4 regions of the Exiguobacterium sp. 17-1 genome follow, and region 1 is predicted to be linked to each of the others. Evidence: riboswitches for the same ligand, from Rfam matches in the RefSeq annotation. Region 1 holds a riboswitch; each other region holds the start of a gene.

What was found. Region 1 has a riboswitch for S-adenosylmethionine ahead of MUN34_RS00410 (alpha/beta hydrolase). Riboswitches for the same ligand answer to the same signal wherever they lie in the genome.
Region 2: linked by a shared signal. The riboswitch ahead of MUN34_RS12760 (Na+/H+ antiporter NhaC family protein) and the one ahead of MUN34_RS00410 (alpha/beta hydrolase) in region 1 are both predicted to bind S-adenosylmethionine.
Region 3: linked by a shared signal. The riboswitch ahead of MUN34_RS01245 (methionine ABC transporter ATP-binding protein) and the one ahead of MUN34_RS00410 (alpha/beta hydrolase) in region 1 are both predicted to bind S-adenosylmethionine.
Region 4: linked by a shared signal. The riboswitch ahead of MUN34_RS13465 (LLM class flavin-dependent oxidoreductase) and the one ahead of MUN34_RS00410 (alpha/beta hydrolase) in region 1 are both predicted to bind S-adenosylmethionine.

The regions. Positions count from the first base shown of each region.
Region 1 covers NZ_JALIGJ010000001.1:69,305-76,829, reverse strand. Annotated here, with positions in the region: gene MUN34_RS00430 (M20 family metallopeptidase) at 1-850, opposite strand, end outside; gene MUN34_RS00425 (MetQ/NlpA family ABC transporter substrate-binding protein) at 878-1,699, opposite strand; gene MUN34_RS00420 (methionine ABC transporter permease) at 1,734-2,384, opposite strand; gene MUN34_RS00415 (methionine ABC transporter ATP-binding protein) at 2,374-3,405, opposite strand; SAM riboswitch class I at 3,492-3,595, opposite strand; SAM riboswitch class I at 3,844-3,947, shown strand; gene MUN34_RS00410 (alpha/beta hydrolase) at 4,010-4,768, shown strand; gene MUN34_RS00405 (thymidine kinase) at 4,838-5,458, opposite strand; gene MUN34_RS00400 (DedA family protein) at 5,636-6,286, shown strand; gene MUN34_RS00395 (type B 50S ribosomal protein L31) at 6,322-6,567, opposite strand; gene rho (transcription termination factor Rho) at 6,665-7,525, opposite strand, start outside.
Region 2 covers NZ_JALIGJ010000005.1:13,707-21,231, reverse strand. Annotated here, with positions in the region: gene MUN34_RS12785 (CoA-disulfide reductase) at 1-432, shown strand, start outside; gene MUN34_RS12780 (alanine/glycine:cation symporter family protein) at 659-2,104, shown strand; gene MUN34_RS12775 (hypothetical protein) at 2,222-2,683, shown strand; gene MUN34_RS12770 (aldo/keto reductase) at 2,767-3,579, opposite strand; gene MUN34_RS12765 (hypothetical protein) at 3,739-3,939, shown strand; gene MUN34_RS12760 (Na+/H+ antiporter NhaC family protein) at 3,983-5,290, opposite strand; SAM riboswitch class I at 5,369-5,472, opposite strand; gene MUN34_RS12755 (metal ABC transporter solute-binding protein, Zn/Mn family) at 5,541-6,494, opposite strand; gene MUN34_RS12750 (alpha/beta hydrolase) at 6,671-7,525, shown strand, end outside.
Region 3 covers NZ_JALIGJ010000001.1:259,887-267,411, forward strand. Annotated here, with positions in the region: gene MUN34_RS01230 (CAP domain-containing protein) at 1-228, shown strand, start outside; gene MUN34_RS01235 (MetQ/NlpA family ABC transporter substrate-binding protein) at 508-1,323, opposite strand; gene MUN34_RS01240 (methionine ABC transporter permease) at 1,358-2,023, opposite strand; gene MUN34_RS01245 (methionine ABC transporter ATP-binding protein) at 2,013-3,026, opposite strand; SAM riboswitch class I at 3,110-3,213, opposite strand; gene MUN34_RS01250 (aminotransferase class I/II-fold pyridoxal phosphate-dependent enzyme) at 3,276-4,463, opposite strand; gene MUN34_RS01255 (alpha-glucosidase) at 4,628-6,238, shown strand; gene MUN34_RS01260 (MBL fold metallo-hydrolase) at 6,338-7,066, opposite strand; gene MUN34_RS01265 (SMP-30/gluconolactonase/LRE family protein) at 7,168-7,525, opposite strand, start outside.
Region 4 covers NZ_JALIGJ010000005.1:156,257-163,781, forward strand. Annotated here, with positions in the region: gene MUN34_RS13450 (PhoX family protein) at 1-565, shown strand, start outside; gene MUN34_RS13455 (SRPBCC family protein) at 655-1,113, opposite strand; gene MUN34_RS13460 (ATP-grasp domain-containing protein) at 1,216-2,163, opposite strand; gene MUN34_RS13465 (LLM class flavin-dependent oxidoreductase) at 2,160-3,218, opposite strand; SAM riboswitch class I at 3,291-3,396, opposite strand; gene MUN34_RS13470 (DUF975 family protein) at 3,516-4,154, opposite strand; gene MUN34_RS13475 (DUF2325 domain-containing protein) at 4,221-5,486, opposite strand; gene tnpB (IS200/IS605 family element RNA-guided endonuclease TnpB) at 5,692-6,864, shown strand; gene MUN34_RS13485 (DUF817 domain-containing protein) at 6,893-7,525, opposite strand, start outside.

The sequences.
Region 1 (7,525 bases):
AGGCGATGACCTCAAGCGTTGCCCCGGTCGCAAGGGCTGCTCCTTCAGCAACAGCTTTGACTTTCGCTGTCACCGCATTCAGCCGTTCGCGTGTCGTCGCCCGGATGAAGAAGCGGGCTTTCGCGTACTCCGGAATGATGTTCGGAGCATCTCCGCCGTCGGTAATGATACCGTGAATCCGGATATCACTCGGCAACTGTTGCCGTAATGCATTGATCCCGTTAAATAACTGAATGACCGCATCCAGGGCATTGATCCCTTCTTCCGGTGAAGCCGCCGCATGGGCCGGTTTACCGGTAAAGGCAAAATCGAGCGGGTCGACGGCAAGTGAAGAACCGGTGATCCGCGTTTGTCCGGACGGATGCACCATTAAGGCAGCATCAATCCCCGCCAGCAAATCGTGCTTGACGAAACTTCCTTTCGCACTGCCGTTTGGTCCGCCTTCTTCCGCCGGTGTCCCGAGGACGACGACACTGCCACCGACTTCATCAAGGACTTTACTGACGGCAATCGCCGCTGCGACACTCGTCGTCCCGATGATATTGTGCCCGCACGCGTGACCGATTCCGGGTAACGCGTCATATTCAGCGAGAAATGCGATGGTCGCCCCCGGTTTGTCCGAGATCTTTCGGGCAAGGAAGGCTGTATCGTGTCCCGCGACACCGAGCTCAACCGTGAACCCTTCTGCCGTCAGGCGTTCGGCATGATGACGTGACGCAAAATATTCTTCGTTGCCAATTTCAGGTGTCGCATGAATCCGGTGGCTCGTCTCGAGATAAGACTCACGTTTTTGTTCAATGTCCTGTTCAATCGTTTGAATCAAGTTTTCCCGTATCGTCTGAATGGTCATTTTGGTCACGCTCCTTTGGATTTTTAGTTATTCCCCGATGTCACTGAGCGGGACGAACGTCGGAATCGTGCTGCCTTTGTACTCTTTTTTGATGAAGGCCGCGACATCGTCCTGCTGGTAGAGTGAAGCGATTTTCTTCAATGTTTTTTTATCCTTATCTTCCGTCCGGGTTGCGATGATGTTGATGTACGGCTTCGCCGTCTCGTTTTCATGAAGAATCGAATCCTTGATCGGGTTGAAGCCTGCATCGACGGCGATTCCGTTATTGATGATCGAAGCCGATACATCCGGTAGGACGCGTGGTGTCTGTCCGGCGACAACCGGGACAATCTTCAGTTTTTTCGGATTCTCGACGATCTTATCGACGGATCCATTGCCATCAAAGTCGTCCGGTAGCTTGATCAAGCCTGCTTCCTGCAACAGCAGCAGTGCCCGGCCCATATTGGTCGCCTCGTTCGGGACGGCAATCTTCCCACCGACCGGAATGTCTTTGACGTCCTTGACCTTATCCGAATAAATCCCCATCGGTGCAATCACTGTCGTCGCGATTGGCGACAGCTTTAACTTATGTTCCTTTTTGAAAGCGTTGAAGTAAGACACGGTCTGGAAAGAGTTCGCATCAATCTCACCTTCTGCCAGGGCCAGGTTCGGCTGGACGTAGTCGGAGAACTTAACGAGCTCAATCGTAATCCCCTCTTTCTTCGCTTTTTTCGCGACATATTCCCAAACTTGTGTATCAGAACCGCTGACGCCAAGCTTGACCGTTTTTTGATCTTCTTCTCCGGAAGCGGCACATCCCGCAAATAATACCGTCGTTAATGCTGCACCAATCGCTAAACCTTTTTTCATCATCCATCTCTCCCTTATCTGCTCTATGTTTTTTTTAATGTCTCCGAATTTTCCGTGCCAACAGATTACCTGTCGTCTGTAACCCTTGAACAAGAATCACGAGTATCCCGACCGTGATGATCATGACGGTCGTATCAAACCGTTGGTAGCCGTAGGTGATCGCTAAGTCACCCAGTCCGCCACCACCGATCGCTCCGGCCATCGCCGATGCACCGATTAAGCCGATCGTCGCAATCGTCAAGTTCAGAACCAGCGAGCTGAGGGCTTCCGGCAACAGGAAGCGGAAAATTGTCTGCAACGGTGTCGCCCCCATCGCTTCTGCCGCCTCCAAGACACCGGTATCGACTTCCAGTAATGAACTTTCGATCAATCGGGCGATGTACGGTGCCGCGTAAAAAACAAGCGGAACGATGGCTGCCTGCGTCCCGATCGACGATCCGACAATCAAGCGTGTCAGCGGAATGATCGCGACGAGCAGGATAATGAACGGGACGGACCGGAAGATGTTGACGATGCCGCTTAAGACATTGAAGAAAGGAATTTGTTCAAGCAACGCCCCTTTACGTGTGACGACGAGCAGAATGCCGAGCGGTAAACCGATTAATGTCGAGAAAAGTAACGACAGTCCGACCATCGTCAACGTCTGCAGGAATGCATTCCAAATATCTGTGTAATTAACTAACATCCGCGAGCACCTCCTCGACGACGACATCCGACTGATGAATGTAATGCAATGCCCGTTTGATTTCCGTCGCGTCGCCGATCAGTTCAACGAGCAGACTGCCGAACGGAATGTTTTGCAGTTCCGTGATGCTACCGTGCAGGATGTTGAGATCGACATCAAACCGTTTCGCGACTTGCGATAAGAGCGGTTGCCCCGTCCCTGCCCCGAGGAAGTTGATTTTGTAGATGTGATGTCCGGCATCCCGTTGATCGATGACGGTTTGAACCGATGCCGGAATTTCATCCTGCATGACGGAGCGGACGAAGTTTTTTGCCGTTGCCGTCTGTGGATTCGAGAAGACATCGAACACGGTACCCGATTCAATCAGCTGACCGGCTTCGATGACGGCGACACGGTCACAAATCTCACGGATGACACCCATCTCATGGGTAATCAGTAAAATCGTGATGCCGTATTCCTGATTAATCTGTTTCAACAGGCGTAATATGTGTTGCGTCGTCTGGGGATCGAGGGCGGATGTCGCCTCGTCACACAACAGGACCGACGGCTGGGTCGCGAGTGCCCGGGCGATTCCGACCCGTTGTTTCTGTCCGCCCGATAACTGATCCGGATAATGATCGGCCTTATCTGCCAAATCGACGAAGTCCAGTAGTTCGCTGACCCGCCGGTTGACTTCCTCTTTTTTGACACCTTTTAAGACAAGCGGTTTTGCGACATTCGCAAACACTGTATTCGAATCCAGCAGGTTGAAATGCTGAAAGATCATTCCGATATGTTGTTTTGCCTCCCGCAGCTGCTTCGCCGAGAGGGTTGTCAAATCTTGTCCATCGACCGTCACGCTGCCGGATGTCGGCCGTTCGAGCAGGTTGACGCATCGTAATAAGGAACTTTTCCCGGCTCCGCTGAAACCGATGACACCAAAGATTTCGCCTTTTCGGATTTCGAGATCCACTCCGTTCAACGCAGCGATCGATTGGTCATTTGTTTCATAGATTTTTTTTACATTTTTGAATGTAATCACCACTTTTTCCCCCTTCAAAATACAAAAAAGGTCTCTTCTTAAGAAACAAGAAGAGACCTGGATCCGCACAATGGCAGAATCCACTCGACTCATCTCTCAGACAATTGTCTGATGGAATTGGCACAGTGCTCATAATGAGTCTGTTGCCGAGGTTTCGTAGGGCCAGTCCCTCCACCTCTCTGGATAAGTGTTGCGGTATGAAATTCGTATGTGTGTTGTTGCCGGTTGAACTTATGTCGTAAAACTAATTTTTACACTACAGAAAGATCTTTTAAAGGTCAACCATATTTTCAAAAATAAACCATATGACCCATATCGATTGTTGTACCGGGACAAACCGGATTCTTGCATAAATTTTGATGCCATTAAAGAGAGTTTGACAATTCATTTCCGTCAATGCTATTATCTTCTCAATGATTAATCCGACAATTCCTATACGATATATCAAGAGTGGACGAGAGACCTGGCTCTAGGACTCCACGGCAACCTGCTACTATGCAAGGTGCTCCGACCAGCAAAGCGGCTGCTTTGGATGATACACACGAGAAACTCGTTTGCGTCCAAAGCCAAACGGGTTTTTATTTTTGAAATGGAGGACGAGATGATGAGTATGGTTTATCCTGTTATACCGGGTGCAGAAGCCTTTTCCTTAGGACGCGGATCCGTCGGCATTTTGCTCTGTCATGGTTTTAACGCAACACCGCAAAGTGTTCGGGCTGTAGGAGAACAGTTCGCAGAACATGGCTTCTCCGTCTATGCGCCTCGCCTGCACGGTCACGGGACGGATGTACGGGAATTCGAAACGACGATGGCAGACGACTGGAAACAGAGCTTACGTGACGGCTTCGAACAATTGGCCGCACGGTGTGAATCAATCTTCATCGTCGGACAATCGATGGGCGCGACACTTGCCCTGTCGCTCGCCGCTGAAGGTCTCCCGGTCGCAGGAATCATCACCATCAACGCCGCCTTGGCTGTCCCTGCTTACGAAGCCTTGTCGTTCACCGATTGTCCGGTCTATCTTCCGGAAAGTGTCCCTGATATCAAACAATCGGCTTTTGAAATCATCTATGATCTTGTCCCCGCCGTCTGCGCTTCAGAACTGTTGCGACTCATCGATGAGACGCGACCACACTTAGCAACGATTCAAATTCCGACACTTATTTTATATTCTGCCGAGGATCACGTCGTCCCGCCAACCTGTTCGGATTATTTGTACCGGACGATTGGCACAGCGGATAAACGCAGTTATTGTCTGCTTGACTCGTACCATGTTGCGACACTCGATTATGATCAAAAGACAATTGTTCGGGAAACCTTACGATTCGTCGAGCAGTTCAGCCAGTTGACACGGACCGGTTGATATAAAAAAAAGCGAACGATTCTTTGGCCTCACTGCCAGGAATCGTTCGCTTTTTCAAATCGGATATGCTCAATTCTGCTGTTGTTTTTTCCATTCCTGTAACGGTTGTGGTTTGCCCGGTACTTGATGACAATGGCGGCAACGTGGTTCATAGGATTCAGACGCCCCGACCAAAATGATTGGATCATTGTAGTTTGCGGGTTTCCCGTCAATCAATCGTTGTGTCCGCGATGCCGGATCTCCGCACGACAGACAAATCGCCTGTAATTTCGTCACGAATTCTGCACGTGCCAACAATTCGGGCATCTTGCCGAATGGCTCCGCCCGAAAGTCTTGATCGAGTCCTGCACAAATGACGCGTTTGCCATCTTGAGCCAGTGCTTCGATGACCGCGACGATTTCGTCGTCAAAGAATTGAACTTCGTCAATGGCGACGATTTGTGTTTCTTCCGCCACTGCTGCATAGACATCACGACTCGTCGCCATCGGAATCGCGATGACGGAATTGCCGACGTGCGACACGACATGCTCCTCGTGGTACCGGTCATCGATTGCCGGCTTGAACACCTGAACCGGTAACTTTCCATACTGTGCCCGTCTGACACGACGGATCAGTTCTTCTGATTTGCCGGAAAACATGCTTCCACAAATCACTTCAATCCAACCATATTGATTGATCACATGCATCATCGTAAACACCGTCCTCTAAATTAGTCACTTTAACGAGTATAGCCCGAATCTAAATTGAGAAAAAGGATTGACTTCTAAAAATCAAAAACCCGTGCCAAATTCCCCACTTTCTTCATCTTCTCATTTCAACTGGTATGTATTTCCTGTACACTGAAAGAGAAGTTTCTTTGAAGGAAGGTGACTCCGATTCATCATATATTACATGAAGTCCTCCACCAATATGGAGCGTTCGGACTCGCCGTTCTGCTGGCCGGCGGAATCGTTGGTCTTCCTGTTCCGGACGAGACATTACTCGTCATGTCAGGATTCTGGATGCACCATGGTGATTTACCGCTTGCCGGAACGATTCTTGCTGCCTATGCCGGCAGCTGTATCGGTATGACAATCAGCTATGTCCTCGGTCTAAAGCTCGGAATGCCATTATTGCATCGAATGGCTCCGAAGTTACGGATTTCTGAAAAACATATTTTCAAAGCGGAAGCCGGATTTTTACGTTACGGAAAAACCGTCCTCATTATCGGTTATTACATACCCGGACTCCGTCAACTCTCTGCTTTTTTTGCCGGTGTCTCGAAAATGCCGTTCCGGATTTTCGTTACTTATGCTTATACCGGTGCTTTAATTTGGATCAGCATCTTTTTAGGGGCAGGTTATTTCCTGGGTCGTCATTTTTCCTTCAGTCTGCTCATGGAACATTTTGCAAATAATCCGGATACACTCCCGTATCTGATTGGTGCTGCCGGTGGAATCGGACTCTCTTTCGTCTTAAGAACGTATCTGGCGTACCGTACTAAGTTCTGTCTATACAAAAACAGCCTGCTCCAGTGATGGAGACAGGCTGTTTTTTAATACTGAAGTCGCAATTACTTGCGGCCGTATTTTTTGTTGAAGCGATCGACACGACCGTCTGCAGCGTTGAACTTTTGACGACCAGTGTAGAATGGGTGCGAGTCCGAAGACACATCCACACGGATGAGTGGGTACTCGTTTCCATCTTCCCAAGTGATTGTCTCGTTCGAAGAACGTGTAGAACCAGTCAAGAATTTGTACTCAGTAGTTGAGTCCATAAATACAACTTTGTTGTAGTTTGGGTGAATTCCTTGTTTCATGGTTGTTTTCTCTCCTTCCGCCCTGGTTCATTTGCTGAGCCAGAGTAAGTTACCTTCCTATACTAAACGATTTTTTCACGACCCGCAATACCTATTTTCAAGTCGTTGTGTCGGTTTTCGTCACACGCGGTTTAACAGGCGCGCGCCGGACGGGTTTCTTCTTTTCTTTATTCAGTTCAACAAAAAATTCTTCGTTATTTTTCGTGTCCCGAATCTTGCGTAAGAAGCTGTCGACAAACTCATTTGACTCGTTCATCGTCCGGCGGATCGTCCACAGGGCGTCGAGTTGATCTTTCGGTAACAACAACTCTTCTTTCCGTGTTCCTGATTTCCGGATATCGATGGCCGGGAAGATCCGGCGCTCGGATAACTTGCGGTCTAGATGCAGTTCCATGTTGCCGGTTCCTTTAAACTCTTCATAGATGACATCATCCATCCGGGAACCGGTCTCGACGAGGGCTGTCGCGAGAATCGTCAGGCTGCCACCGTGTTCGATGTTCCGGGCGGCTCCGAAAAAGCGTTTTGGTTTATGGAAAGCGGCCGGATCGATCCCTCCGGACAACGTTCGTCCGCTTTGCGGAACCGTTAAGTTGTAAGCACGTGTCAAACGTGTAATCGAATCCATCAAGATAACGACATCTTTTTTATGTTCGACGAGACGCATCGCCCGCTCAAGGACAAGCTCCGAAATCCGGACGTGGTTGTCCGGTGTTTCGTCAAACGTCGAACTGACGACATCCGCTCCCGGAACAGACCGCTCGATGTCCGTCACTTCCTCCGGGCGCTCATCAATCAATAGAATGATCAATTCGACATCGGGGTGATTCACTTGAATCGAATTCGCGATTTCTTTTAATAGAGAAGTCTTACCGGCTTTAGGCGGTGCGACGATCAAACCGCGTTGGCCAAACCCGACCGGCGCAATCATATCCATCACCCGGACCGACAAATGACGCGG
Region 2 (7,525 bases), on a different contig from region 1:
GATAAAGCACTTGCATCGTTCGTCATCGCGCAAGGTGCTCAGGCGATGGGGAAACAAGTGACGATGTTCTTTACGTTCTGGGGACTGAATGTTATTCGGAAACCGGACGCACCATCCGTTGAGAAGGCGCCGATGGAACGGATGATGGGCATGATGATGCCGAAACATGCCGGCGATCTGCCGCTCTCGAACATGAATATGGGCGGGGCCGGTCAAAAAATGATGAAAAAAGTCATGAAGGATAAACAGGTCGATGCGTTAGAGACAATGATGGCGAAGGCGCAAGCAGCCGGTGTCCGAATGATTGCCTGCACGATGTCGATGGACATCATGGGAATCAAAAAAGAAGAATTATTGGATGGCATCGATTATGGTGGTGTCGCGAGTTACCTCGGAGCGACAGATGACGCCAACCTGAATTTGTTCATCTGATGTATTCGATTATTAAATAATAAAGATATTCTCAACAAGCCTCCCTTCCACGGAGGCTTGTTTTTTACGTTAAATCTAACATCGGATGTGAGGTTTTGTGATTTTTTACGTACTTGAACGATCTAAAAGAAGAAAATGAATTTGATTTTCTGAAATTATTTTCGTATCATAGAAAACATGTGAAAAAAGGTTACATGATCGAACGTTAAAATAAGGGGGAACATCTGTGGAAAAACAACTGATGGATTTAATCGGTAGGATTAACGACTTGTTATGGTCGAGTGTCTTGATCATCTTGTTGGTCGGTTTAGGAATTTATTTTACGATTCGAATGGGATTTGTCCAGTTTCGGATGATTCCGGAAATGTTGCGACTGTTGTTCCAAGGAACGGATAAAGGGAAAGACGGTGTGTCACCGTTCCAAGCCTTCGCCATCAGCACAGCGGCACGTGTCGGGACCGGCAATATTGCCGGCGTCGCGACAGCCATTGCGCTCGGTGGACCAGGTGCGGTCTTTTGGATGTGGTTGATTGCCTTAATCGGTTCGGCTTCTGCATTCGTCGAGAGTACGCTCGCTCAGATTTATAAAGTGCGTGATGAAAAAGCATGGCGGGGTGGTCCGGCGTATTACATGGAAAAAGCGCTCGGACAGCGCTGGCTCGGAGTCGTGTTCAGTATCTTGATTACGATTTCGTTTGGCTTCGTCTTTAACTCAGTCCAGTCAAATACGATTTCATTATCGCTTCAAAGTCAGTACGGAGTGGATAAAACATGGATTACGGTTGGACTTGTCCTGTTGACGGCACTCGTCATCTTCGGCGGTGTCCGAAGCATTGCGACCGTATCAGCTTTCCTCGTCCCGATCATGGCAGGAGGATACATCTTGATTGCCCTCTACATCATGGTGACGAATCTAGAAGCGTTACCGAACGTCTTCGGTCTGATTTTCCAAGAAGGATTACTCGAATTTAAAACACTTGCCGGTGGAGCAATCGGGGCAGCGGTCTTAAACGGCATCCGTCGTGGTCTCTTCTCGAATGAAGCCGGTATGGGTTCAGCACCGAATGCTGCTGCAACGGCAGAAGTTTCCCATCCCGTCAAACAAGGTTTGATTCAATCGTTTGCGGTTTTTGTCGATACACTGCTCGTCTGTTCTTCGACAGCGATGATTGTGTTAGTCAGTGGTGTTGCGACCAAGGATGCGAGTGGAGTACCTGTCGCCGGAATCGATTTGGCGCAAGGGGCACTTGCTTCTCAGGTCGGTCCGTTGGCCACTGCATTTATGGCGCTCGCGATTTTCTTGTTTGCCTTCAGTTCGATTGTCGGAAATTATTATTACGGTGAATCCAATATCAGTTTCATCAACGATAATAAAAAAATCATGATGGTGTATCGTATCATTGTCCTTGGCATGGTTGTGTTTGGTTCGCTCGTTCAAACGGCTGGACTTGTTTGGGCGCTCGCGGATATCTTCATGGGCTTGATGGCAATCGTCAATTTGTATGCGATTTTCCGATTATCGAAAGTTGCGAAGCTGGCACTTGATGATTATTTAGTACAACGTAAAGACGGTCACGAACCCCGTTTCCATAAAGATTCGATTCCGAATCTTCCGGGAAAAGAATCGCTTGAAGCGTGGCAGGATGAAGATCAAAAAGAAAAGGCGATTTAACGCGAGAAGGATCAGAGTCATCTGGTCCTTTTTTTGTCTGGAGAGATTTTGATAATCGTTACTAAAGCGGTACAAAAATGGGAATACTAAAAAAAACGGTCGGAAAGGAGGGGGAGGATGGAGAACGTACATTATGTTCGAGTCGCGGATGCCGTTTGGGATTCGTTTGGCGATGATCCACATATCATCATGGACTGGATTTTATTCATCCATGAAACACAACCTGATCATGAACAGTTATTTGCACTCGAGGAGACGACATCACTTTATCAATTAATGAGTCAAATCGATATCTTCATTGATCAGGAGACCCATTACAATCTGGGACGGGCAATCGTCGGTGAAGAGCTGATTGTCAATGAAGAGCATGCAGCGATCGTCGGTATCCTTCCCTTACCGCTTCTCATCATTTCGTCGGAGGTCATGCGGAACTTTGATCGACAAGCGCTTGAAGTCATTTATCAGGAAGCCGGCCGGCAAGGTGAATTCGATGAGGTTTGGGAACAATTCGGGAATCTACGCACCTATTTTCACCAGGCGGAAGAAGCGCAGGATACGATTCTCGTCTATTATGTATAAGGATTTCCTTGTACAACTCCATATAGAAAAAGAGAGGGGGATGTGACATCCGCCTCTCTTTCCTGTATGTGTAAAGTCGATGCTTAAAAGTCGATTTCGTCTGGATCTGGTCCAAGACGAACGTCCGTTGCCAAACGATCAATCTTTTCGAGATCATCGGCATCGAGTTGGAAATCAAAGACGTCAAAGTTTTCCGCAATCCGTTCAGGTGTGACCGATTTCGGAAGGGCAACGATGCCGTTATCCAGGTGCCAGCGTAAGACGACTTGTGAAGGGGACTTACCGTGTTTTTCGGCAATTTCCTTGAAGTCGTTGATTTCGAGGAATTTTCCTTGCATGAGTGGGCTCCACGCTTCAACTTGAATACCGTTGTCCTGCAAGTATTCATGCAGTTCATGTTGCGGAAGTTGCGGATGAAGTTCGACCTGATTGATCATAGGTGTCATTAATCCTTCTTCAGCAAGTGTATCAAGGTGATGTTCTTTAAAGTTCGATACACCGATTGCTTTAATCTTTCCGGCTTCGTAAAGCTCAACCATGGCTTTCCAGGCTTCGATATATCCTTCAACCGGCCAGTGGATCAGATAGAGATCAAGGTAGTCGGTCTCAAGACGTTCCAGTGACTCTGCGAAGGCTTCTTTAGTTCGTCCGGCACGAATATCATCGTTCCATACTTTAGACGTTAAGAAGAGATCTTCACGGTTCACGCCGCTTTCTTTAATTCCTTTGGCAACACCACGTTCGTTTTTGTAAACGGCAGCCGTATCAATATGACGGTAACCGACACGAATGGCTTCTGCGACGGCAGCCGGTGCTTCCGTCTCTTCATCGACTTGCCAGACACCGAATCCGATTTGTGGAATTGTGACACCATTTGAAAGTTTTGCGTATTGCATGTGTATACTCCTCCTTTAATGAAACGAGAATATGGAATTGCTCGTTTAGTTTAGCATGAACAAGCAAGAACGTCCGTTTCAACGCTCAAGGGAGGAAAAAGCCGGTTAGAAAGCGAAAAGAGGAGGGTAAATCCCTAGAGGGAAAGAGGTGTATTTTGTATGAAACGAGCTGTTAAAAACGTACCAAAAGGTGTATGGGCCGGTATCGCGGCACTGTTGGGGGCGCAAGCGACATTCTTGTTCCTCGGTGCCCGGAAGACTGGGCGTAATCCGTGGGTTTGGGGAGGCGCTGGACTAATTCAGTTCCCGCTTCCGGCGATTGCGTATTTCATTCTCAACCGCCAAGACCAGAAAAAATAAGTCAATACAAGACCCGTCGCAAAAGCGACGGGTCTTGTATTTTTTACGAAACATTTTTTTTACGCACATCAGCTGTTTTTCGACGCGGGAAGCCGAAGACGATGGCAAGAGATCCGCAAACGAAAAGCAGGAACGGATAAAACAGATAGGGAATCAGTTCCGGGGAAGCCGTTTTCGTTAATTCCGCTGCAATCAGCAACTGGGCTCCGTAAGGGATAATTCCTTGGATACCGCACGAGAAGATGTCGAGAATACTGGCGGATTTCTTCCGATCAATATCATACGTATCGGCGATTTCCGCAGCGAGTGGTCCGGCGACAAGAATCGAAATCGTATTGTTCGCTGTCGCGAGATTCGTTGCACTGACGAGTGCCGCCATACTGAATTCCGCACCGCGGCGTTGTGAGATTTTCCGCGTCAGCGTTTCTTTCAGGTAAGCAATCCCGCCGTTAAAGGTGATTAGGCTGACGAGTCCGCCCATTAATAACGTCAAAATCGAAATTTCTGCCATCCCCATCAATCCTTCAGACATCGACAGGACGAAGCCGCTTAAGCCGAAGCTTCCGTCAATCATACCGATGATTCCCGTCAAAACGGTTCCGCCGACTAAGACGAGGATGACGTTGACACCAAACAAGGCGAGGACGATGACAGACAGATACGGAATCAATTTATAAAACTCAAACGCTTTTGCTTCGACGACGTCTCCTGTACCTGAGACGAAAGCCAAGATGATGACCGTCAGGATTGCTGCCGGCAAGACGATCATGAAGTTGGTTCGGAATTTATCGCGCATGTTGGTTTTTTGCGTCCGTACCGCTGCAATCGTTGTATCGGAAATGAACGACAAGTTATCGCCGAACATTGCACCACCGACGACAGCTGCTGCGGCAATTGCGACATTGACACCGGTTGCTTCATGGATTCCGAGAGCAATCGGTGCAAGTGCTGCGATTGTACCGGTGGAAGTACCCATCGCCATCGAGATGAAGGCGGCGATGATGAACAGTCCGCTCATCAAGAGGGACGGGGGTAAAAATGTTAATGATGCATTGACGGTCGCTTCAATTGCGCCGATTGCATCTGCCGTTCCAGAAAAGGCACCGGCGAGTAGGAAGATAAAGACCATAATCATGATGTCCGGATTTCCGGCCCCCGTCGCAATCCGTTCCACGGTTTGATTGATGCTGCCCTTTGTTGTGACCGCCGCAAAAATCAAGGCAATCAAAGCAGCAATCAGAATCGGGAATTTGTAAAAATCATTGTAAAAAATTCCGGCACCGATAAAAAGAACTAAAAAGACAAGCAACGGTAGAAGTGCCCATTTGTTCGGTGTAATCGTCTCGTTCATAAAATCACTCCTTTTCTACGTGTACAAAAAAAGACTCCTTCGCAAGAAAGAAGGAGGTCTTTACTGAAAAAGACGCTCTTCTTATCTCTCAAGCCTCAGCTTGCTGGATTTGGCACAGTACGATTTAATCGTCCGCTGCCGAAACATCATCGGGCCAGTCCCTCCGTCTCTCGCGATAAAAAGAAGTCATTTAATTGTCTGAAATACGTTTTCTACCGTAACGTATCTTTTAATGCATGTCAACACTACTTCACTGCAGTGCTTGTTTGAGTGTCGCTACATTTTCATTCATCAAGTCAAAATAGGAAGTCTTTTGCTGCTCTTTCGTGACGGACTCGAGGTTGTGAATCGTAATCGCTTCCGCTCCGATTTCCTGTTGGATGACACGGGCGACTTTCGGAGAAACCGTTTCTTCGAAAGCGATATACTTCAAGTCGTGTAACTTAGCTTCCTTGACGATCGCCGCCAGTTGCTTTTGCGAAGGCTCGTCCGACGGTGAGATACCGGCAATCGGTAATTGCGAGAAACCGTAGCGTTCTGCTAAATATCCGTAAGCCGCATGTGTGACGAGTAATTCTTTTTTCGATCCCTTATTAACGGCCTGTTGCAGGTTTTGATCAAGATCATCTGCCTGGGTATTGAAGGCGGTGAGATTTTTCTCGAACGCTGCTTTTTTATCAGGTACCTCTTTAGCGAGCGCCGTCGTAATCGATTGCGCCATCACTTTGGCATTGTTCGGATCGAGCCAGACATGCGGGTCAAATTTGCCGTGATCATGTCCTTCTTCCGCATGTTCGCCGGTATGTCCTTCATGCTCATGAAGCGTGGCATTCGCTTCCAGCAGTTCGATTCCTTTGCTGGTCTCGACGAAGCGGACATCGTTGCCTTTAAGACTGGCTTTGATTTTTTTCGAGTACGGCTCAAGCGTCGTCCCGGTTAAGAGGAACAGATCACCTTGTGCGATTTCCGTCAGTTGTTTAGACGTCGGTTCGTACGAATGCGGATCTGCCCCTGGAGGTACGATCATCTGGACGTCGATGTCCGTTCCGCCAATTTCCTTGGCGATGGCCGCAGTAGCGAACGTCGATGTATAGACGCGAAGCTTTTGATTGGTCGCACCTTGATCGGATTCGGAAGAACCGCAGGCGGCAAGGACAGCAGCACTGGCAAAGGCAACCGTGAAAGCAGAAATTAATTTTTTCATATGAATAAAACCTCCAAAAAATATTAAAACGTAATTATTCCGATTTGAACCTTTTCACTATAACGAATCCAAAACGAAGCGTCAAGTACCAGTCGGGGAAGACGTTCGGCTTCTAAATAAATCGGGTAGAAGACTAATAAGATCAGAAATCAAGAGTAAGCTTTGGAGGTGATGAGGTGAAACGGGAAACTGCTTGGCTGATGGGAGGAGCGGCGATCTTGACGACGGCTGCTGCCGGGGCGAGTATCTGGAACAACTACGGTGCTTTATTGCGCTGGACGGAACCGGCCCTTCCGCTGTCGGAAGTCCAACTCGCGCCCCGGACGACTTTGTATAAAACCGTCAATGAACAAGAACTGAAGTTGGATTTATATTATCCACCGGGTGATGGTCCCTTCCCGGTTGCGATTTATGCGCATGGGGGAGCCTTCGTTAGAGGAAATCGGGATGATATCTTTTGCTTTACACCAATTGTGGAACGTTTCTTGGAACTCGGAATCGCAGTTTGCAGCATCGATTATCGGTTGTTTGAGGACGGTAGCTATTTTCCGGATAATCTGGAAGATGTTCGAGATGCGCTGTGTTTCTTAAATCAGGAAGCGGATGATTTACGGATTATGCGGGGACGAATGGTGTTGTGGGGAGACTCGGCCGGTGCCGCGTTAATGCTGACGACGGCACTTGCCCCGATGGAATTCATCGGCGAACAAACAGCCGAACGCCTCCCGTTGATCAGTGGTGTCATTGCCTTGTATCCTCCGACAAATTTTCTCCTGTTCAAGTTCATTCAAACGTGGATTGCCCACATCAAGTTTTATGGGGGAGGGCGGGAAGAATGGCGGGAACTCATGACACGTGTTTCACCGGTAACGCATCTGACAGCGGACTCACCGCCGATCATGTTATTGCACGGAAAAAAAGACCCGATTGTCCCTTTTACACAAGCGCTACATTTTGTTGAAAAAGGAGCCGATGTCGGAGCCGATGTCCGGCTGTTTTCCTTCCCGAACGGCACGCATTCACTGGCGAGC
Region 3 (7,525 bases), 190 kb from region 1:
CGTGATCCGTTTGATCGGATGAAGAAAAAAGGAATTCGCTTTTCGGCAGCCGGAGAAAATCTGTCGATGGGCTATCCGAATGTCTTTGCAGCACATTGGGGATTGATGAACTCAAAAGGACACCGTGATAACATCATGAACAAGGACTTCAAACAGGCAGATACCGGTGTGGCGTTCCGGGACAATTCACCGTACTTTACGATTAATTTCCGGACACCGTTGAAGTGAAAGTTAAAACCAAACAGTGCACTTAGCCTCAATTTTGCGAAAGCAGGATTGAGGTTCTTTTGTGTGGATCAATCTGTAGATGGATGACGCGCTATCTAAATTTGAATTCTATCTTGAAAAATGAGAGCGGGCTTTTGATTGACGAAGCCCTGTCTTCTCCAGGAGTCCCTATTTAATGGAAAACCCCTGAAACCGTTCCACCTCCGTTTGTAAGGGGAGGCAGCTGTTTCAGGGGTTTTATATCATCTTTAGACGAGCTAATCGACAAAAAGAATTACATCAGTTTGCCCACTCGGGTTTACTGAAGCCTTTAAAGGACTTTTCGATGACAGTGTTAAAGTCCTCTGACTCCACGACAGCCGTCAAGTCTTTCGCGAGCTGTTTCTTTTCATCTGCTGTTTTGACAGCAACTAAGTTACGGTACTGCTCATCCATTTTTTCGAGTGCCAGCGCATCGAGTAAATCAAATTTCGCAGCAAGGGCAAAGTTTCCAGGAACAGCAGAAATATCAACACTCTCGATGGCACGTGGCAACTGTGCTGCCTCAAGTGGTTTGATGACGAGTTTCTTCGGATTCTTGACGATGTCTTTTTCAGAAACCGTCAATGGATCAGCATCCGGCTTCAACTCAATCCAGCCTTGTTCAGCGAGTAAGTTTAACGCGCGGGCTTGGTTGGTCGGATCGTTTGGTGTTGCGACTTCCGCGCCTGTCTTGACGTCATCAAGCGACTTATAGGATTTACTGTATAAGCCCATCGGTGCCGTCGGAACAGTGATCAGCCCTTTAAGATCGAGATTCTTTTCCTTCGCGAACGTCTTCAGATAGATCGAATGTTGGAACAAGTTCGCGTCGATGTCGCCGCTGCCGAGCGCGATGTTCGGCTGGATGTAATCGCTGAATTCAACGATTTCGACTTTATAGCCTTTCTTTTCAAGACCAGGCTGAATCGCTTCTTTGACCATGTCACTGTAAGGACCGCTCGTCGCACCGATCTTAATCGACTTGGTTTCTTCTTTCGCACTGCTGTCGCCACAGCCGGCAAGAATCCCGGCTCCCAGTAATCCTGTTGCTAAAAAGGCATAACGTTTTTTCATTTTCATTCTCTCCCTTAAGGTTTTCTATTTGTAGTTAACGTTTATCAGCACGGCGGGCAAGTTGATTGCCGAGTCCTTGAATACTTTGGACGATGACGACGAGTACGATGATCGTCACGATCATGACGACGTTATCGTACCGGTAATAACCGAAGCGGATGGCGAGGTCGCCGACACCGCCGCCGCCGACGATGCCGGCCATGGCAGAAAAGCCGATCAGGCTGATTGTCGTCAACGTCACCGCTTGGATGATTCCGGGAAGGGCTTCCGGTAACAGGGCGCTGATGATGATACGAAACGGTGTTGCGCCGCATGCCTCAGCAGCTTCGATCAAGCCCGGTGGAATCTCACGGAGTGATGTCTCGACGAGTCGGGCGAGGAACGGAATGGCGGCAACACTTAAGCTGACAGAAGCGGCTGTCGGACCAATCGTATTGTCGAGCAACAATTGCGTCAGTGGAATCAGCGCGACGAGCAAGATGATGAACGGTAACGAACGAACGATATTAACGAAAAAGTCCAAGATGCTGCGAACGGCGACGTTTTGGAAAAACAGTCCCCGGTCCGTGATGAAAAGTAAAATTCCGAGCGGGATGCCGATGACGAGGGCAAAGCCCAGTGAAATCCCGACCATCAGGGCCGTCTCGGCTAAAGCTTTTGTAAGATCCGGTAACATGGTTTCGATTCGTTCAAGCCACATCCTGGATCACCTCAAGTGTGTGGAGTTGTTCTTCAAGCCATGTCAGGGCCTTATTCACGTGAAGCGTCGGACCAGTCAAGCTGACGATCAGGACTCCGAAGGCGACGTTTTGGATATAATCGACCTTGCCGTGGAGAATGCTGACAGAGATATCAAACTGTTTGATTGCTTCCGATAACGTACTTTCGCCGGTCTTCTCACCCGTGAATTGCAGGCGAATGATTTTACCGGGTGTCGTCCGTAAGATGCGTTCCGGTAATTCAATTTGAAGTGCCGTATCGACATAATGTTTCGTGACATCATGGGTCGGCTGACTGAATAAGTCGTATGTACTTGCGACTTCGACGACTTCGCCTTGCGCCATGACGGCAACGCGGTGGCAGATTTGTTTGACGACATCAATCTCGTGGGTGATGAGGATGATTGTCAGGCCGAGTCGTTCATTCAAGTCTTTCAGCAGTTCCAGGATTTGCAGTGTCGTGACCGGATCAAGAGCTGACGTTGCTTCATCACACAACAGGACACTCGGATTATTGGCAAGGGCGCGGGCAATCCCGACCCGTTGCTTTTGACCACCGCTGAGCTGGCTCGGAAAATTCGTCTCAAATCCTTCAAGTCCGACCAGGGCGACGAGTTCTTTGATCCGGCTTGGGAAATCACTGCGTTTAACGCCGGCTGCTTTTAAGGCGAACGCAATGTTGTCGGAAACGTTCCGCGATTGAATCAATTGGAAATGTTGAAAGATCATCCCGATATTCAGTCGTAGTTCGCGTAAGCTGCCTTTTGAGAGGTCGGACAGTTTGATGCCCGATACTTTTACCGTTCCTTGTGTCGGCGTCTCCAGTCCATTAATCAACCGGAGTAATGTACTTTTTCCGGCACCAGACTCACCGATGATGCCAAAGATTTCACCTTGCTGAATCGTTAAGTTGACATCGCGTAATGCGAAAATCGGTGTCCGGTCACGAACGAACCGTTTGGTGATGCCTTTAAATTCAATCATCTGTCGTTTCCTCCCTATACAAAAAAATCGCCTTTTTCCAGTTAAGAGCAACCAGAAAAAAGCGACGAAGTGTAAGATTTCGTAACTTATCTCTCAGAATGAAACATTCTGTAGGATGTGGCACCGTTCCTTAAAGGTGGTTGCCGGACGTCGTTGGGCCTAATCCCTCGGTCGCTCTCGATAAGTAATTATGCTGTTGGGACTTACTGTAACGGAAATCATTCCCATTTGTCAAACGTTTTTTCAGAATTATTCCGCAACGGTCTGGCGAAACAAATTCAATTGACCGATTCGTTCAGCAGCTTCGACCAATCGTTCGGCATCGGCAATCAGGCTGATCCGGACATAACCTTCGCCATATTCGCCGAAGAAATGTCCGGGCGTAACAGCAACGTGTGCTTTATCGAGCAGGTGGTCGGTAAAGCTTTGTGAGGTAAAACCGGACGGGACGGGTAACCAGACGAAGAATGAACCACCCGGAACCGGTCCTTCCCAACCAATCTCCTGTAACTTACCGAACAAGGCATCACGACGGGCTTCGTACAGAGCACTGAGTTCACGGACGCATGTTTGATCACTGGAGAGAGCAACGGTCGCTGCGTGCTGGATTGGTGTGAAGGCACTGACGTATAAATGTTCCTGGTACGTCTCGATACTTGAGATGACGGACGGATTACCAATCGCAAAGGCAATCCGGAAACCGGACATGTTAAAGCGTTTCGATAACGAAAACAGTTCAATTCCGACGTCTTTCGCCCCTTCTGTCTGGAGGAAACTTCTAGTCGGACCGTCAAAGCTGATGCCGCCGTACGCCAAATCATGGACGACACAAATATCGTTTGCGTCAGCGAAGGCAACGGTCTGCTCAAAGGCTTCCGCCGTCGCCGTCGCGCCGGTCGGATTGCTCGGGTAGTTGAGGAACAGCATCCGGGCCCGTTCGACATCCGTCGTATCGAGTAACGTGTAGTCAGGTAAAAAAGCATTTTCCGCAAGGAGCGGTAACGTGATCGGGTAAGCACCGGCAAGTGCTGCACCGGATAAGTAATCCGGATAGCCGGGATCCGGAACGATGACACCTTCACCGGGATTGACGATCGTTTGCGGTAAGGCGACGATACCGGCTTTACTGCCGAGCAGAATGGCGACCTCAGAAGCGGGATCAATCGTCACGCCGAACTCCGTCTGATAAAAATCGGCTACGGCCTGTTTGAGGAAATCATGACCGCGAAACGGAGGGTACTGCAGATTGGAGGTGTCATTGATGGCCTCTTTTAATGCGTCCAAAATATGTACGGGCGTGGTTTGGTCCGGCGTTCCTTGACCAAGCGTGATGACATCGTGGCCGGCGGCTTTGACGGCACCGATCCGCTGAGCAAGCTCGGCGAAGACCGGAGCAGGTAACCGATCAATCGCAATCGATGGGGCAAAATGTTTCATCTGTTTTCCTCCTTGTTGGGTATTGTCGTCAAGGATAACGAATTTTCAGAAAAAAGAAAAGGGTTTTTTAATAATTGCTGATAATTGGTAAAAAGAACCGAAGTCTTTCATGTTTTTGATACACTGAATTAGAATACGATTGAATCATAAAGGAGATGATGGGGATGAATCGGACCTGGTGGAAAGAAGCTGTTGTCTATCAAGTATATTGGCGCAGTTTTAAGGACTCGGACGGAGATGGGATGGGCGATTTACGCGGGGTGATTGAAAAGTTGGATTACATCGCATCTCTTGGTGTCGATGTCATCTGGTTAAATCCCTGTTATACATCACCCGATATTGATAACGGGTACGATATTTCTGATTACTATACCATCATGGAAAAAGCGGGGACGATGTCCGACTTGGAAGAGTTGATTACAGCAGCTCATGAACGGAATCTGAAATTGATTCTTGATTTAGTCGTCAATCATACAAGTGATCAACATGCGTGGTTTAAGGAATCCCGCAGCAGTCGAACGAACGAGAAAGCCGATTGGTACATTTGGCAGGACGGGGAAAAAGGAACACCTCCGAATAACTGGCGGTCGTATTTTGCACCGAGCCCGTGGACATGGGATGAGACACGCGAGCAGTATTATTTCCACTCGTTTGCATCGGAGCAACCGGACTTGAACTGGGAACATCCGGCTGTCCGAAAAGCTGTTTATTCGATGATGCGCTGGTGGGCGGATAAAGGCATCGACGGTTTCCGGATGGACGTCATCAACCTGATCAAGAAACGGGCGACGTATGACGATGTCGCGGATCCTTTGGATTTATCGTACTTAGGGAACCAACCGGGCATTCACGAATTGTTGCAGGAGATGCACCAAGAAGTCCTAGCGGGAACGGACCTCTTTACGGTCGGTGAAATTCCGTTCGTCGGACCGGAAGACGGATTGCTGTACGTCGGTGAAGAACGGAAGGAATTGCGGACGTTGTTTCATTTTGAGGTCGCAGATGATATGGAGACGATGGATTTGCCACGTTTCAAACAAATTCAAAAACGCTGGTATGAAGCACTTTATCCAAGCGGCGTCGCGTCCCAGTTTTTGAACAACCATGACCACACGCGTCAGGTGACGCGGTTCGGAAGCGAACGGTATCGCGTCGAAAGTGCCAAGTTGCTGGGGTTGATGCTCCATACGTTACCCGGCATCCCGTACATTTATCAAGGGGAAGAAATCGGTATGACCGGCATCCGTTTTTCTGATCCGGAGTCCTATCAGGACGTTGCGTTTCGGAATCAATACGCCGAGCGGATTGCGGCCGGCGAATCACCCGGAACGGTTCTGTCATCGATGCAGTTACGGGCACGTGACAACTCTAGGACACCGATGCAATGGAATACGGATAAAGCAGCCGGTTTTACCGTTTCGATACCGTGGATGACGGTCAATCCGAACTACCGTGAAATCAACGTCGAAGCGGCAGAGCAGGATCCGGATTCCGTACTGGCCTTTTACCGGAAATTAATTGACTTACGGAAAGCACATCCGGTCATGGTTTACGGCATTTATCGTGATTTAGCGATTCAAGATCCGTACTTGTATGTCTATGAACGGGTCCTTGACGGGTTGGTTTGGCGGATCGTGTTAAATGTCCATGATGAACCGGTTACGACGACGTTCGGATTACCGGAAGAACAGCTGATTTTAACGAATTATGACACGTCTGATAGGAATCGATTAGCACCGTATGAAGCCCGTTTGTATCGATACGAGATGCCGTAAACAGCGGGAACAGTCAACAAAAAAAATCCGGACAACTTCTACTCTTCATTAAGAAATGAGGAGCAGGAAGCTGTCCGGATTTTTTGGTCGGACTGATGTTCAAGTATAACCATTTCGTTTTTTCGAGGACAGGATCTGTTCGAACCGATCGACGGCCTGACGCATGTCAAAGCTCGGTGCGACAACGAGCGGTCCGTGACCAACCGCCAGGACGTCCGGTGTCAATTCCGTTAACTGATGCGCCGATTGAAGCGCCACTTCCTTATCCCACGTCGCAAGGGACGGGAAGGGAAACTGCCATCTTGTATCACCCGAGACGGCTAAACCGCCTTGGGTTTGGAAGGCGTCACCGGCAATCAAGGTCCGGCTGCCTTCGTGCCAAAGGGAAATCGATCCCGGTGTATGCCCTGGAGAAGAGATGACACTTAAACTGCCGATCTGTTGACCGCTTTCGAGTAACCGATCAGGACGGGTCTTGATGTTTTTCGGAATCCCGCCTTTAAGAGGTGTCGTTTCGCCTTCGCGTAACGATTCGTCGCCACTGAGCAGGGCGGCATCCCGATAACTGATGGATACTTCAGCGAGCGGGAAGGCACTCGCTAAAAAATCAAGTGAACCGACATGATCGGCATGCGCGTGGGTCAAGATGATGGATTGTAACGGTTTATCAAAAGACTTGATGACGGAATAGATGGCTTTGGCATTCAGTGAGATTCCTGTATCAATCAAGGTAAGGCTGTCTGCTTCTTCAAATAGGTAACAGTTGACCGGGAAAAAGGACGGGGTCGTTTGCAGTTGATGAAGCCGTTCAATCGATGAAATACGCATCCGGGTACACTCCCTCGTCAAAATATTCGCTTCTCTTTCAGTATCGCCTGTTTTAGTACAGGCGTCCACAAAAAAACTCCCTCAAAAGGGAGTCTTAAACATCAATACGTGACTTCGAAAACGGCACCGGCATGTTCGGCGTCGTCGCCGTCCGCGGCCGTCGTAACGAGCAAACGGTCTTCATACAAAATCGGGCATGTCGGATTCGAGACAGGGAACTCGACATGGGCGAGTTTTTCACCTGTTTCAAGATTCCAACGCGTTAAGCACGACCCGGCATAATGGGCGATGAAGACGTGACCGTCCCGATCTTTTGTCATGCCGTCCGGGAAACCATCCTCGTCTTCTAAATCGATGGCAACACGACGGTTCGTCAACGGTTGATCCGCCGCATAATCAAAAGCATAGACCTTTTTCGTCGGCGTATCGATGTGGTAAAGCGTCTTACCGTCTTCCGAC
Region 4 (7,525 bases), on a different contig from region 1:
GGAAAAACAAGACGGTGCCGTTCAGGACGATATTCAGCTGGAAAAACGCGAATCCGGTGCGACGTTTGAAATCGACCTCGGTCGTGCAAAAGGTATCGACAGCCGTTATGTCCCGACGAATATGCAGGCCCTCGTCATCGGTGAGGATTTAGCGAAGCCGGATGCCTACGGCAACACAGCGAATCCGAATCTTGTTTCAAATCCGGATAACCTGGCCTATTCTGCAACATCAAACACACTCTTCATCGGTGAAGACAGCTCGTTGCATACAAACAACTTCGTCTGGGCATACAACTTAAAGACGAAAAAACTGTCACGAATTCTCTCTGTTCCGGTTGGTGCGGAAGCGACAGGACTCCGGTCACTCGATCGTGTCGGCGGATACAGCTATCTGCTCAGCAACTACCAGCATCCGGGTGAAGGACTCAACGGCAAGCAGATTACAGCCGTTGATCCGAAGAAACTGGAGCAAGCGATGCAAGACGGCATCGGCATTCAAAAAACAGGCGGTGTCGGTTACTTGTCCGGTCTCCCGACAGGTCAGAAATCGTATTCTCACCGTTAAATCGCATAAGAGCTTAGCAAAAAGCAGGCAGTGGATGTTTTAATCCGCTCCCTGCTTTTTTAGTCTTGCGATTCAAGACGGTTTTTCGATTATGTGCGCATCTGACCGGCTTCCTGCTCCACACGTCGGAGCAATTCCTGCACGATTTTTTCTGTTTCCCGTTCGCCGCCAAGTGACAACAGGCTTCGTCCGACGAAATTAGCGCCTTCGTTTTTCCCGGTATAAATCAGCTGACAGCTTGTTTCGTCAAGCCGCTTTAAGGTAAATGTCATCTCGAGCTTAAAGATTTTAGCAAGCGTAAAACCAATCGTATTTTGCTTAAAATCCGGTTGATTCGTATAGGCAAGATCCGTCACGATATACGTCTCTAATCGATTCCCCTGCATATACGTTTGCCGGTACGTCGAGCCGACGACACCCGGTTTCCGTTCAATCACCTCGTGCTGGACGACACCCGGAATCAGACGTTGTAACCGATCATGATCAAAGATATGCCAGGCTTTCTCGATTGGAACATCCAATCTCTTTTCTTCGTGCCACGTTACCATCCGAACCCCTCCCTTTACTGAAAAATACCCTGATGTGTGCAGTTCTAACTTCAAACTACACACATACAGGGTATTCGGCTTGCTTGGATTGGTTAGTGATGGTTATTTCACAGTTTGAAGTTCCAGTGCGGCTCCGAGGAACTTCGCCAGTTCGAGCATCCCGAACTTACCGGCAGCCGCTTCCGCATCTGAATTGTAGTTCGTATTCGTATTGACGTCATACGTATAAATGGTTCCGTTCGCATCCTTGATGAATTCGATCCCGGCGACCGCAATCTGGTTCGCCTGCAGGAATGCTTCATACTTTTGAATGATTGGATCATCAAATCCATCGACGATTTTAAACTTCATCGGTGTTTGCGGGGCCTCTTCACCGACCGGGCAGAACAAATCGTCAATGACACACGCATCTGCCGGGCACAGTTCAAATCCTTCTGACGTGTCGACCTGAACAGCATAAACGAACTTTCCGCCGACGAATTCACAGCGTGTGATATACGGTTCCGGTGCTTGGATATATTCTTGAATCAACGTGATCCCGTCGACCGGTTCATCAAACGTCGGACCGTCGAGATACGTCTCGAGTGCTTCAATCGAGTGGAACAACTGAACGCCGAGTCCTTTTCCGGCACGGTTATGTTTTGTGATGAACGAAGATACGCCAATATTTTTCGCCGCTTCGACAATCTGATCACGTCCGACGGCAGCCGTCGTCTTCGGAACCCGGATCCCGGCTTTTCGAAGAGCCGTATACTGATTGATTTTACTCACTTCAAGACGTAAGGCACGGGTCCCGTTAAAGACGGTCCGACCATGTTCTTCAAGCCAAGCAAGTACACCTTCTGTCAGTTCCGGTGCGTAGCGGTGCCCGCGCGTATGCGAAGATGCACTCATCCGGCTGTAAAAGACGCCTTCCGGTGGAAGTTCATCAAGCGGAACTTGCCCTTCGTCGAGATGCCACTGTTCATATGGCAACTCCAGTTCTTCGAGTCGTTTAATTAAATGGTCCGTCCATTCTTGGTTTTCGTGTAAGATATGAATTTTTGTCATTTGGTTTGACCTACCTTTCGTTTTTCTTCGACAAGCGGCATGACGTCGCGCGCGAAGCGTTCCATCTCTTCCAGTTGTGGTGAAAATTGAAGTAATAATAAGGAGACACCCACCTGCTCAAACGCAAGAATCCGTTCGGCAATCTGTTCCGGTGTTCCAATCAAATCAGGACGGAGTCCGCGGTTCGAGACCGAATAATCGTTCCGTTTCACCTGCTGTTCGAGTTGTGATTTGCTGACGAAGTCGTCGTACCCGGCGTATCCGGCACTGTCTTCCTTGACGTCCGTAATTCGTTGCCATTCTTGAATGGCCTCTTCTTCCGTATCCCGGCAGATGATATAGGCAGCCAGTCCAAAACTTTCAAGCGGCGGTTGCCCAGTTGCTTGTCGACGCGCCTTCATATCCTCAATCTTGACGGACACTTCTTCCACCGTTCCCCCGTGCATGACATAGGCGTCACAATGATTGACGATGGTCTGTTTCCCGGCTTCACTTTCCCCGCCTGCGTACAACTTGATGCCCGGTCGTTGAACCGGTTTCGGATGCAGTTGTGTCTGCTCGAGCGTATAATAGTTCCCGTCGAAGCTGTACGGCGAAGCATCTGCCCATAATCCTTTCATGATCGTGACAAACTCTTCCGTCCGCGCGTAGCGTTCGTCGTGGGCCGTGAAGATGCCATTGTATTGCCGCGCTTCTTCTTCCCACCAGGCAGAGACGACGTTCAGTGTAAAGCGCCCGTTGCTGAGTTGATCGATGTTTGCTGCCATCTTCGCGGTCGTCGCCGGATTATGGAACCCCGGACGGACAGCTGTCATGATTTCGAGACGCTCCGTCGTCGCGGCAATCGCCGCTGCCGTCGTCCAGGCTTCAAGACTTGGTGCCTCGAGTCCTTTGATGTCATTTAAATTCAACTCCGCAATCAGTGTCGTCGAAAAACCGATTCGTTCTGCCGTTTGCGCGACCTGTTTCGCATAGTCGAACGTCGCCGGCATCTGTTCGTCCTCGACATTTCGTAACCACCCGCCAAAAATCGGTAACCAAAATCCATACTCCATCCGTTATGTCCCCCTTATAAAAAAAATCGCTCTTCTCGAAAATCGAAAAGAGCGACGGATTAATCATGTCTGCTCTTATCTGTAAAGGGATTGCCCCCTTTAGGAAGTAGCACCTTCCGCTGCGCGCGGGGTTGCTGAAGTGTCTTCGGGCCATTCCCTCGACTTCTCTTGATAAGAATTATTGGAATTATCGTACACTTTTTAGCAGAGTAAAGCAACCATTAAACCTTGTTTTCCAATCGGAATTAAAAACAGCAATAAAAAAAGGATGAGAGCTGGGCTCTCATCCTCGTTGTCTTAATATGGGGCAACAAACGTCGACTCTTCGACAGGTGCTTCTTCACCGCGGATGCGGTCATAGAATTTTGCAAGCGTGACGCTGAAATATGGGCCAACCCACAAGAAGGCGATTCCGATGGTAATCAAACCGAGCAGGAACCAACCAATGAATGAGAGGACGAGCATGAACGCTTCCATCTTATGTCCGTCCATCATTTGGCGCGAACGTGTAATCGCATCCAAAATTCCGATTGAAGGTTCATCTCGTAAAATATAAAACGTCATTAGATACGAAAATGACTTGATGATACCCGGGATGATAAATAGTAAGAACCATAAACCAAGGAAAATACTTTGGACAATCGAAAGACCGACTGCCTTTAAGAAAATTTTGTATGGCTCAAATAAATCAACGATTTTTGCCTGTTCTTTCCGAGCGACAGACATCGCAAGCCATGTCCAACCAATCGCAAGTGGAAGTAAGAGAATGTTCAGTAAGAAACCGATGAAATCAATCGCTTGAATATCTTCATTCGCATCAGAAGAAAACATCGTTGGAATACTTTGAATGATGAGAAACAGTAAAAACATAAGTGCCATGAAGACCCAGCGACCACTGAGCGCTTCACGGGCGGATAATTTTAATTCTTTAATCATGGAGATCCTCCTCAAAATAAGTTCTATCTCTATTTACGGCTAATTAAGAGAGGAGTTTCATCTTTTTCAGGATTTTCCTGTTTTCAACTGATTTAAGCGTGCTTTTTCAAGTTGGCGCTGGCACGCCGTATATAAAGAACGTCGTCCATCCAGTCGTTCCATCGCAAACGGAATATCGTGTTTTTTCGCCTGCGCGATGACGTGTGCTGAAGCAGCGTGGGACACACGGCTCGTGATGACGACGATCGCATCGGTCTTTTTCGCGAGACCGGCAATCTTTTTCGCTGATTGGGCGTCTCCCGACAGATGAATCAGTTCGATACCCGTTTCCGCGAAAAATGTCCGATAGACCGGTGCTTGCTGTTCATTACCGACGATGACGAGTCGCATGCCGACGAATGACGCAAAATCGAGAGGCTTCTTATCAAGGAAGTCGATTGGCTGCCCTGGTACGGATGTCGTGACGAGTGGTGCCATCGCTTGAGATTTCTTTTCACGAATCCGGCGTGTTTTCTGTTCCTGTTTTACTTTCGACTTTCGTTTCATTTGCTTCAGGTAACGGCCAGATTTTTTGACGGCTGATCCTTGAGTCGATTCAACTGACGAAGGCACTGGTGCTGTTGGATCGTTTGACGTCTCTAACAGCTGTACTGTCGGCTCTTGATATTGGAACGCATACTTCCAGGCAATCGTCAGTGTTTCCGGACGACTTTTCCACATGACGAGATCGACGAGCTGCCCTTCTTTTAAATGGAAGAAGCGCATGTCTTCAACCGGTGTCGCATAGTAAAAGGGTTTACCCGTCTCATCCTTTAATGGTCCTTCGACCGTCGATTCAATGATGCCATGATTTTTAACGATACATCTTTCAAAAACGATTCGTTCGGCCAGTGGCTTCATCTGGTCGGTCGCGACAACGGCCATCACTTCTAGTGTCGTCCGGCGTGCATCTTGCTGTACGACTTGGACACGGATTTCCATTCCATGTTCGAGGTTCCATTGCCGGATTTCTGTTTCCGAGATATGACTGTTCGGCCATTCCCGTAAAGAACCACCTTTTAGTTCACGCACAAACGTATAGGCGTAACGTTGTTCGATGACAGGAGTGATTTTCACCGGCGGAACGACAGGTTGCTCGAATGATACGTCTTCTTTTGGTTCGCTCCACGCGATGTCTGGTTTTACGGAATGTGTATAGTAACGCGATAACTGCACCCATTCATCGATTCCTCGGATTTCCTCGAGCAGTAAGTCCCATTCTTCCACCGTTTCGACTACTTGCATTTTACCGGCGACTAGCGTCTTCGCCCGTTCCACGATTTGTTGCATCATCTTCAACAACCCCTTTGCTTTTTTTCAACTATAGCAAGGGGCTGTCGGTTAGGTTGCTCAAAAAAAGACCGGGTTATTTTTTGTATATGGTTAGGATTTTATCAAAATTAGGCGAGAATACTCCCACTTCTAAACGAAGTGAAAGTGGGAGATGAATCGCCAGACTGTCTTTCGGGTATATTCTCTTTGAAGGAGGTGAAAAATGGTGTTGAAGCACAAGGCTTACAAATTCAGAATCTACCCCACAAAAGCGCAGGAAATCCTGATCGCGAAGACCATCGGGTGTTCGCGCTTCATCTTCAACCACTTCCTGGCGAAGTGGGATGACATGTACAAGACCACTGGAAAAGGACTGTCCTATGGTTCTTGTTCCAAAGAAATTCCTTTGTTGAAGCAGGAGTTCGACTGGTTGAAGGAAGTCGATAGCACATCTGTTCAGATCAGCATCAAACATCTTGCCGATGCGTTTGACCGCTTCTTCAAGAAGCAGAATGAACGCCCTCGATTCAAGTCCAAACGAAATCCCGTCCAGTCGTACAAGACCAACATACAGGGCAAGTCTCAACTTCCTGAAGTCTCGATTGTGTGCAACCAGCTCAAACTTCCGAAGTTGAAATGGGTTCGTTTCGCCCACTCGAAGCAGGTCGAAGGCCGGATCTTGAACGCCACGATTCGACGTAACGCTTCAGGAAAATACTTCGTCTCCCTGCTCGTCGAGCAGGAAATCAACGAACTGCCGAAGACCGGTTCATCTGTCGGCGTCGACGTCGGACTCAAGAACTTCGCCATCCTGTCGGACGGCACGGTCTATAAGAACGACCGTTACTTCCGTACGCTCGAGAAGAAACTGGTGCGCGAACAGCGTAAGCTCTCCCGCCGTCAACGCATCGCCCGGAACAAGAAAGTCACGCTTTCCGAGGCGAGAAACTATCAGAAGCAGAAGCGGAAGGTCGCCCGTATCCACGAGAAGATCGTCAACAAGCGCACTGACTTCCTGCACAAGGTATCGACCGAGATCGTCCAAAACCACGACGTCATCGGCATCGAGACCTTGCAGGTGAAGAACATGCAGAAGAATCGTAAGTTGAGCAAGGCCATCTCGGACGTCAGCTGGTCGGAGTTCTTTCGTATGCTGGAGTACAAAGCAGAATGGTACGGGAAGACCGTCATGAAAGTCGGCAAGACCTTTGCTTCCAGTCAACTGTGCTCCAGTTGCGGCCATCAACACAAAGACGTGAAACATCTTGGCTTGCGTGAATGGACATGCCCGAGTTGCGGCATCCATCACGACCGTGATGTGAACGCAGGACTGAATCTCAAACGAGAAGCCGAACGTATCTTAGCTTCTTCAACCGTCGGGACGACGGGGTTAGCCTGATCAGGTTTCGACCGTCAGGTCGGATAACTCAGGAATCCTCCACCTCTAAGCGAAGGTGGAGGTAGTTCAATTCGATTGACCGATCACCCAACCGGTACTTTTCGACGGAGACAATCAAAATCGTGATGATGACCAGTAAAAACCAGGACGATAATTTCCCGAAGTCGACCAGCTCCCATCCATCCTGCTGATTCGGATACACCCATCCCTTAAAAAAGGTCACGATGTTTTCCGCCAGCCAGATGAACCAGGCAATTAAACCAAACGAAAGAACGAGCGGCATTCGGTAGACAGTCTCATCCAGACGGAAATAGACCCAGGACTTATAAAAGACGAGAGCGACAAGTCCCATCAAAATCCAACGGAAATCAAACAACCAATGATGGGTAAAGAAGTTGGCGTACACGAGCAGACCGGTCGCTAAAGCAAACAGAGGCCGGGGAAACTGTGTGATACGGAGATCAAACCGACGGAATGCCTGACAGATGTAGCTAGCGACACTCGCATACATGAAGCCGGCATAGAGCGGAACACCAAATACTTTGCTGAAGGCGGCTTCCGGATAACTCCAGGACCCAACCTGGACTTTAAATAGCTCAAGTCCGAGTCCAATCGCATGAAAAATTAAAATCAATTTAAACTCTTCCTTTGATTCATAATG